DNA from 2 places in the Streptomyces sp. NPDC102360 genome. Region 1 is predicted to be linked to the other one. Evidence: predicted binding sites of a transcription regulator. Region 1 holds the regulator's gene; the other holds the start of a gene.

Region 1 (4,414 bases):
ACGTCGGCGGGGTGCGGTGGTGGAACGTCAAGCATCCGGGGGCGTACGCGGCGGCGCTCGCGGGTGGGCGGTCGCCCGGGGCCGGGCGGGAGATCCTCGCGGAGGAGGACCGCCGGGTCGAGCGGATCCTTCTTGAGCTACGGCTCCGTGACGGCTGTCCGTTGGAGCTGCTTCGGGCGGATGGGCTCGCGGCAGCGCGGGGCGCTCTGCGGGACGGGTTGCTGGAACCGGGGCCGTTCGCGGCGGGTCGTGCGGTGCTGACGCTGCGGGGCCGTTTGCTGGCCGACGCGGTCGTCCGTGACCTGGTCGACTGACCCCACGCCACGGGGCTCCGCCCCGGACCCCGCTGCTCAATCGCCGCAGGGGCTAATAACAGCCCCGCCGGCGTTTGAGGCGCGGGGTCCGGGGCGGAGCCCCGTGGGTTAGGCCGCGGGGGCCGTCACGAAGTCGATCAGTTCTTCGACGCGGCCCAGGAGTGCCGGTTCCAGGTCCTTGTAGGAGTGGACCCGCGACAGGATGTGCTGCCAGGCCTCACCCGTGTTCGCCACCCGCCACCCGAGCGCTTGGCATACGCCCGTCTTCCAGTCCTGGCCGCGCGGCACCCGCGGCCACGCCTCGATGCCCACGGACGAGGGCTTCACCGCCTCCCAGATGTCGATGTAGGGGTGCCCCACGACCAGCGCGTGCTCACTCGTCACCGACTGCGCGATGCGCCACTCCTTCGAGCCCTGCACGAGGTGGTCCACCAGGACCCCGAGCCGCGCGTCCGGGCCCGGGGCGAATTCGGAGACGACCGCCGGGAGGTCGTCGACGCCTTCCAGGAACTCCACCGCCACGCCCTCGATGCGCAGGTCGTGGCCCCAGACCCGCTCGATGAGCTCGGCGTCGTGCTTGCCCTCCACGTAGATGCGGCCCGCCCGGGCCACCCGCGCGCGGGCCCCTGGAACCGCCACCGACCCGGACGCGCTCCGGGCGGGGCCCCTCGAAGCCGGCCCCGAGGGACGTACGAGCGTGACGACCTTGCCGTCGATCATGAAGCCGCGCGGCTCCATCGGGAACACCCGGAGCTTGCCGAAGCGGTCCTCCAGGGTCACCGTCGGCCCCTGCGCCGTCTTCTCGACCCGGATCACCGCTCCGCAGAAACCCGTGGTGACCTCCTCGACGACGAGGTCCGGTTCGGCCGGCACCTCGGGGGCCGGCTTGTTCCGCTTCCACGGGGGTGTCAGATCGGCAGAGTACTGGCGCATCCGAGGGACGATAAGAGAAGTCCCAGGCCCCCCGCTACGACACGCCGAAACGCGCCGCCAATGTGGCGCGCTGCGCACGGACGAACTCCGCATTCACCGTCGAACCGTGCCCCGGAACGTACACCGCGTCCGCGCCGCCCAGATCGATGAGCCGGTCGAGCGCCGCCGGCCAGTGGCCGGGCGCAGCGTCAGGACCCGCCTGCGGTTCGCCCGACTCCTCCACCAGGTCGCCGCAGAAGACGATCTCCGGTCCGGAAGGGCTGCCGGGGACCAGGACCGCCAGGTCGTGGCCCGTGTGCGCGGGACCGATGTTCGCGAGCAGCACCGTCAGACCGCCGCCCAGGTCGAGCGTCCACTCGCCGCACACCCGGTGCGGCGGGGTGACGAGGATGTCGACCGCCTCGGCCGCCGCGTCCGGGTCGATACCGTGCCGCACGGCGTCGGCGCGCAGCCCCTCGGCACCGCGCTCGAAGAGGACGTCGATGCCCACCGCCCCGTACACCTCGACACCCGCGAACGCGGCCGTACCGAGCACATGGTCGAAGTGCGGGTGGGTCAGTGCGACATGGGTCACTCTCCGGTGCGCACCGAGGAGCGCGCGGGCGTCGGCGCGCAGCCGGACGCCTTCACGGAGTGAGGATCCGGTGTCGATCAAGAGCGCCGCATCTTCACCCACGACGAGGCCGCTCGTGCAGTCGAGCCCCGGCAACCGCACCCGCCCCACATTCGGCGCGATCCCCTCCCACCCCACCGACGCCCAATCGATACCCTGCGCGAACTCCATACCTCGAAGCTAGCGCTCTTGCCGGGCCCGTACCCACCGGCCGTACACTGAGCCGGGGACGATTGGCACTCGCCGACAGGGAGTGCCAAAGCAGGATGATCGCAGCGACTGTTTCTGGAGGTGTGCGCCGATGCTCAACGAACGCAGGCTCGAAGTGCTGCGCGCCATCGTCCAGGACTATGTCGGCACCGAGGAGCCCGTCGGCTCCAAGGCGCTCACCGAGCGGCACCAGCTCGGGGTCTCGCCGGCGACGGTGCGCAACGACATGGCAGCCCTGGAGGACGAGGGGTTCATCGCCCAGCCGCACACCAGCGCCGGGCGCATCCCCACCGACAAGGGCTACCGCCTCTTCGTCGACAAGCTCACCGCCGTGAAGCCGATGGCCGGTCCCGAGCGGCGCGCCGTGCAGAACTTCCTGGACGGCGCGGTCGATCTGGACGATGTCGTGGGCCGGACCGTGCGGCTGCTCGCGCAGCTCACCCGGCAGGTGGCGATCGTCCAGTACCCGTCCCTGACCCGGTCCACGGTGCGCCATGTCGAGCTGCTGTCGCTCGCGCCCGCCCGTCTGATGCTCGTACTGATCACGGACACCGGGCGCGTGGAGCAGCGGATGATCGACTGCCCGGCGCCGTTCGGCGAATCGTCCCTTGCGGACCTGCGGGCCCGGCTGAACAGCCGCGTCGCGGGCCGCCGGTTCGCCGACGTACCGCAGCTGGTGCAGGACCTGCCGGAGGCCTTCGGGCAGGAGGACCGCGGCACGGTCTCGACGGTGCTCTCCACTCTTCTGGAGACGCTCGTCGAGGAGTCCGAGGAGCGGCTGATGATCGGCGGAACCGCCAATCTCACTCGCTTCGGACATGATTTTCCCCTCACCATCCGGCCCGTTCTGGAAGCCTTGGAGGAGCAGGTCGTGCTCCTCAAGCTCCTTGGCGAGCTGGGAGATTCGGGCATGGCCGTACGGATCGGTCACGAGAACGCCCATGAGGGACTCAACTCCACATCCGTGGTGTCGGTCGGCTACGGTTCGGGCGGCGAGGCAGTGGCCAAGCTCGGCGTGGTCGGCCCGACCCGCATGGATTACCCGGGAACGATGGGAGCAGTACGCGCAGTGGCACGTTACGTCGGACAGATCCTGGCGGAGTCGTAAGTGGCCACGGACTACTACGCCGTACTCGGCGTGCGCCGCGACGCTTCCCAGGACGAAATCAAGAAGGCCTTCCGAAGGCTGGCGCGTGAGCTTCACCCGGATGTGAATCCGGACCCGAAGACTCAGGAGCGCTTCAAGGAGATCAACGCCGCCTACGAGGTGCTCTCCGACCCGCAGAAGAAGCAGGTCTACGACCTCGGGGGCGACCCCCTGTCGCAGGCCGGCGGAGGCGGTGGGGCCGGTGGCTTCGGCGCCGGTGGGTTCGGGAACTTCTCGGACATCATGGATGCCTTCTTCGGCACGGCGTCGCAGCGGGGACCCCGGTCCCGTACGCGCCGTGGCCAGGACGCCATGATCCGGCTCGAGGTCGAGCTGGACGAGGCCGCCTTCGGCACCACCAAGGACATCCAGGTCGACACGGCTGTGGTCTGTACGACCTGCAGCGGTGAGGGCGCCGCGCCCGGCACCTCCGCGCAGACCTGCGACATGTGTCGCGGGCGCGGTGAGGTCTCGCAGGTGACGCGGTCCTTCCTCGGCCAGGTCATGACCTCGCGGCCGTGCCCGCAGTGTCAGGGCTTCGGGACCGTCGTCCCGACGCCGTGCCCGGAGTGCGCCGGTGACGGCCGCATCCGGTCGCGTCGCACCCTGACGGTGAAGATCCCGGCCGGTGTGGACAACGGCACGCGGATCCAGCTCGCGGGCGAGGGCGAGGTCGGCCCCGGCGGTGGTCCCGCCGGTGACCTCTACGTGGAGATCCACGAGCTCCCGCACCCGACCTTCCAGCGGCGCGGCGACGATCTGCACTGCACGGTCACCATCCCGATGACGGCGGCGGCCCTCGGCACGAAGGTGCCGCTGGAGACGCTGGACGGCACGGAGGAGATCGACATCCGGCCGGGCACGCAGTCCGGTCAGTCGGTTCCGCTGCACGGGTTCGGTGTCACGCATCTGCGGGGCGGTGGCCGTGGTGACCTCATCGTGCATGTCGAGGTCATGACGCCGCAGAAGTTGGATCCGGAGCAGGAGAGGGTGCTCAGGGAGCTAGCGAAGCTGCGTGGCGAGGAGCGGCCCACGGGGCAGTTCCAGCCGGGTCAGCAGGGCCTCTTCTCCCGCTTGAAGGACGCGTTCAACGGCCGTTGAGCCACCCGTTCGTCACGGTCACGGGGCTCCGCCCCGGACCCCGCGCCTCAAACGCCGGCGGGGCTATTTATAGCCCCGCTCTTATGACGAGAGCCA
Region 2 (4,414 bases), on a different contig from region 1:
GGCTCGCAGTTCACGAAGATCGACAAGGGCCTGAAGGAGCTGATCAAGCTCGGCCTCGTCGAGGACAAGCCCTACAAGCTCTTCGGCGCCCAGGCCGAGGGCTGCTCCCCGGTCTCCGTCGCCTACAAGGGCGGCCACGACGTGGTCCGCCCGCAGAAGCCGACGACCATCGCCAAGTCCCTCGCCATCGGCAACCCCGCCGACGGCCCCTACGTCCTCGACATCGCGCGCCGCACCGGCGGCGCCGTGGAGGACGTGAACGACGAGCAGGTCGTCGACGCGATCAAGCTGCTCGCGCGCACGGAGGGCATCTTCGCGGAGACCGCCGGCGGTGTGACGCTGGGCGTCACGAAGAAGCTCATCGAGTCGGGTCACATCGACCCGTCGCTGACCACGGTGGTCCTGAACACCGGTGACGGCCTCAAGACGCTTGACGCGGTCGCCGATTCGTCTCAGGCCACGGCCACGATCCGGCCCAGCCTCGACGCGTTCCGCGAGGCCGGCCTCGCCGCCGACCACTGAGCCCGACCGACTTGTAGCAACAGGAGTTACCACCATGAGCGTCAACGTTCGCATCCCCACCATCCTGCGCACCTACACCGGCGGCAAGGCCGAGGTCGCCGCCGAGGGCGCCACCCTCGCCGATGTCATCGCCGACCTCGAGAAGAACCACACCGGTATCGCCGCCCGCGTCCTCGACGACCAGGGCAAGCTGCGCCGCTTCGTGAACGTGTACGTGAACGACGACGACGTCCGCTTCGAGCAGGGCCTCGAGACGTCGACGCCGGACGGCGCGGGCGTCTCGATCATTCCGGCCGTCGCCGGCGGCTGATCGTCGGGCAGGGCGCGGACGACTGATCGTTCGCGTTCTACGCTGAGTTATCCGAATTGCCCTCTCCGCCAGAGAAGCGGAGGGGGCAATTCTGCATGGTTGAGCGCGGTACAGTTGGGGAAGTTGCTGCGTTTCCCCGAGCGGTGCATGACGGGCGCATATGAGTTCTCGCCCGAAGCCCGACAAGAAGTAGCCAAAGTGCTCGGCCCTTTCGGGCCTTTTACGGCATTTACGCGGCCCGACTTGACCTGGAATCCGGTGAGTTGGCCCGGTTCCCCCGATCTGGTGTGCCCAGAATTCTCGTCCGACTGACCTGTTGCAGACGGCAGTTGGGCAGATACATTCAGCCGCGGTCGACGCGTTCCGGCGCACACCCCCATATCCCATGGGGCGTGAGGTCTGACCCGGGTCCGCGAAGTGCGGTCCTGCGTAAGGGCCAGTAATAGGGGAGTTAGGCATGGCTCAGGGCACCGTCAAGTGGTTCAACGCGGAGAAGGGGTACGGCTTCATCGCGGTCGACGGTGGTGCGGATGTGTTCGTCCACTACAGCGCGATTCAGATGGACGGCTACCGCACCCTCGAAGAGGGTCAGCGGGTGGAATTCGAGATCTCGCAGGGCCAGAAGGGGCCGCAGGCCGACATGGTCCGCGTGGCCGCCGGCTGAACGCGCGTCCGACTGCAAGCTTGCACGTCGCACGTCATGGAGGGCTCGTCTCCCGGGTTGACCGGGGACGGGCCCTTCGTGCTACCTGCGCGTTCACTGGACGGCCTTGCACTCGAGGGGGTCGAGTGCTAATCATTGGGCTTAGCACTCTCCGAGTGAGAGTGACAGAACTTGGATCGGGTCGGTGAGGTCCGGGGGCCGGGTGGTGCAAGGAACCACAAGGCCTGCAGGCCGTCCGTCGCGGGCACCAGCACGGTCCGTTTGCTTGCTTTTCCACCCCGTCCGGGAGGACCACTTCACATGGCCAAGATCATCGCGTTCGACGAGGAGGCACGGCGCGGCCTCGAGCGCGGCATGAACCAGCTCGCCGACGCCGTCAAGGTGACCCTGGGCCCCAAGGGTCGCAACGTCGTCCTCGAGAAGAAGTGGGGCGCCCCCACGATCACCAACGATGGTGTGTCCATCGCCAAGGAGATCGAGCTCGAGGACCCGTACGAGAAGATCGGCGCCGAGCTGGTCAAGGAGGTCGCGAAGAAGACGGACGACGTCGCCGGTGACGGCACGACGACCGCGACCGTCCTGGCCCAGGCGCTCGTTCGCGAAGGCCTTCGCAACGTAGCCGCCGGCGCCAACCCGATGGCCCTCAAGCGCGGCATCGAGCGCGCCACCGAGGCCGTCTCCGCCGCCCTCCTCGAGCAGGCCAAGGAGGTGGAGACCAAGGAGCAGATCGCCTCCACCGCCTCCATCTCGGCCGCCGACACCCAGATCGGCGAGCTCATCGCCGAGGCGATGGACAAGGTCGGCAAGGAAGGCGTCATCACCGTCGAGGAGTCGCAGACCTTCGGTCTGGAGCTCGAGCTCACCGAGGGCATGCGCTTCGACAAGGGCTACATCTCGGCGTACTTCGCCACCGACATGGAGCGTATGGAGGCCTCGCTCGAGGACCCGTACATCCTGATCGTCAACTCGAAGATCGGCAACGTGAAGGACCTCCTTCCGCTGCTCGAGAAGGTCATGCAGTCCGGCAAGCCGCTGCTGATCATCGCCGAGGACGTCGAGGGCGAGGCCCTGTCGACCCTGGTCGTCAACAAGATCCGTGGCACCTTCAAGTCCGTCGCCGTCAAGGCCCCGGGCTTCGGTGACCGCCGCAAGGCCATGCTCGGCGACATCGCCATCCTCACGGGCGGCACGGTCATCTCCGAGGAGGTCGGCCTCAAGCTCGAGAACGCCGGTCTCGACCTGCTCGGCCGCGCCCGCAAGGTCGTCATCACCAAGGACGAGACGACGATCGTCGACGGCTCCGGTGAGAGCGACCAGGTCCAGGGTCGCGTCAACCAGATCCGTGCCGAGATCGAGAACAGCGACTCGGACTACGACCGCGAGAAGCTCCAGGAGCGCCTCGCCAAGCTCGCCGGCGGCGTGGCCGTCATCAAGGCGGGCGCGGCCACCGAGGTCGAGCTCAAGGAGCGCAAGCACCGCATCGAGGACGCCGTTCGCAACGCGAAGGCGGCCGTCGAAGAGGGCATCGTCGCCGGTGGTGGCGTGGCCCTCCTCCAGGCCTCCGCGGTGTTCGAGAAGCTGGAGCTCGAGGGTGACGAGGCGACCGGCGCCAACGCCGTGAAGCTCGCCCTGGAGGCCCCGCTCAAGCAGATCGCCGTCAACGGTGGTCTCGAGGGTGGCGTCGTCGTGGAGAAGGTGCGCAACCTGACCGTCGGTCACGGTCTGAACGCCGCCACGGGTGACTACGTCGACATGATCGCCGAGGGCATCATCGACCCGGCGAAGGTCACGCGCTCCGCGCTGCAGAACGCCGCGTCGATCGCCGCGCTGTTCCTCACGACCGAGGCCGTCATCGCCGACAAGCCGGAGAAGGCGGGCGCTGCGCCGGCCGGTGGCGGTATGCCGGGCGGTGACATGGACTTCTGAGCCGGTCGCGGTTCAGCTCGTCTGTAGCTGAGGGCGGCTCCGTCTCCACGTGAGACGGGGCCGCCCTCAGCTTTTTGTTGCCCCCAGCCGTGGTTGACGTCTCGGGGCGCTGCCCCGGACCCCGCGCCTCAATCGCCGGCGGGGCTTCGGTGTCAGGTGGTGGGGAGGCGAGGTAGGTGATCAGGGCCGCGACCTCTTCTGGTTCGACGAGCCGGCCGATGAGCATGCCCATGGTTGAGGGCAGCCCCGCAGGGAGGTCGGCGTGGGGGACGCCCGTCGGGGCCGCGAGCCCGGCGCCATAAGCCGTCAGGCTCTTGCACATCGCTGTACGGACCCGGCCGGGGGAGACGGTGTTCACTCGCACTCCCTGGGGTTGCGAACTGCTCGGTCGTGACTGTGCTCTACCTCGCAGGAGTGATTGTGGGCGTGTGGGGTGTGCGACGGGAACAGGGTTGCCATGGTCGAATGCGTGACCTTCACGAGACCTGGCTCGTTGAGTGTTTGACGGGTGATCGGATCGCACGGGGAGGCGGAGGGATGGCGGGCAATGCACTGCGGGTGTTGGCGGCTCCGTTCGTTGCGCCGCCCCCGAATGGGGTGGCGGTGCGGACCCGGCTGAAGGGCTTGTCCGCGCATGATGTTGAGGTGCTGGGCGCGGTGGGGCGGCATCTGGGGTCCCTGGCCGGGCGGGACATCAATGCGCGGTGTGCGGCCGGGCTGGAACACGACGCAACTCAATGGGCGCTGCGTAAGCGGGAGTTGAGTGCCACCTCGTCGGCGCGCTGGGCGGGGTCGATCACGAGGGCCACGCATGATCAGTGGGCGTTGGCTCGGCGGTGCCTAGCCGCGAATATCCGGGATCTTGAGGCGGGTATCGCCCGGATCCGGCAACGTCTGGCGCTGGATCTGGGAGCCCCGGGCAGCAGAGGTGTGCCGGGCGGGTATCGCTCGCGGCGTGAGTGGCATGCCAAGTCCCGCCGCCTGCACGTCCT

The links. Region 1 encodes HrcA, which represses chaperone genes, less so after heat shock. Its sites were predicted from a motif close to TTNGCACTCNGNNNNNCNGAGTGCNAA; they were not measured.
Region 2: groL (chaperonin GroEL) is a predicted target of HrcA. The motif match lies at 1,602-1,628, and genes of this name have one in related genera.

What each region holds. Positions count from the first base shown of each region.
Region 1 covers NZ_JBIWLG010000012.1:127,719-132,132, forward strand. Annotated here, with positions in the region: gene hemW (radical SAM family heme chaperone HemW) at 1-314, shown strand, start outside; gene ACIRHA_RS34815 (DUF3097 domain-containing protein) at 423-1,247, opposite strand; gene ACIRHA_RS34820 (MBL fold metallo-hydrolase) at 1,282-2,031, opposite strand; gene hrcA (heat-inducible transcriptional repressor HrcA) at 2,162-3,178, shown strand; gene dnaJ (molecular chaperone DnaJ) at 3,179-4,318, shown strand.
Region 2 covers NZ_JBIWLG010000020.1:11,364-15,777, forward strand. Annotated here, with positions in the region: gene thrC (threonine synthase) at 1-522, shown strand, start outside; gene ACIRHA_RS40960 (ubiquitin-like small modifier protein 1) at 557-832, shown strand; gene ACIRHA_RS40965 (cold-shock protein) at 1,290-1,496, shown strand; gene groL (chaperonin GroEL) at 1,797-3,422, shown strand; gene ACIRHA_RS40975 (IS200/IS605 family accessory protein TnpB-related protein) at 3,960-4,414, shown strand, end outside.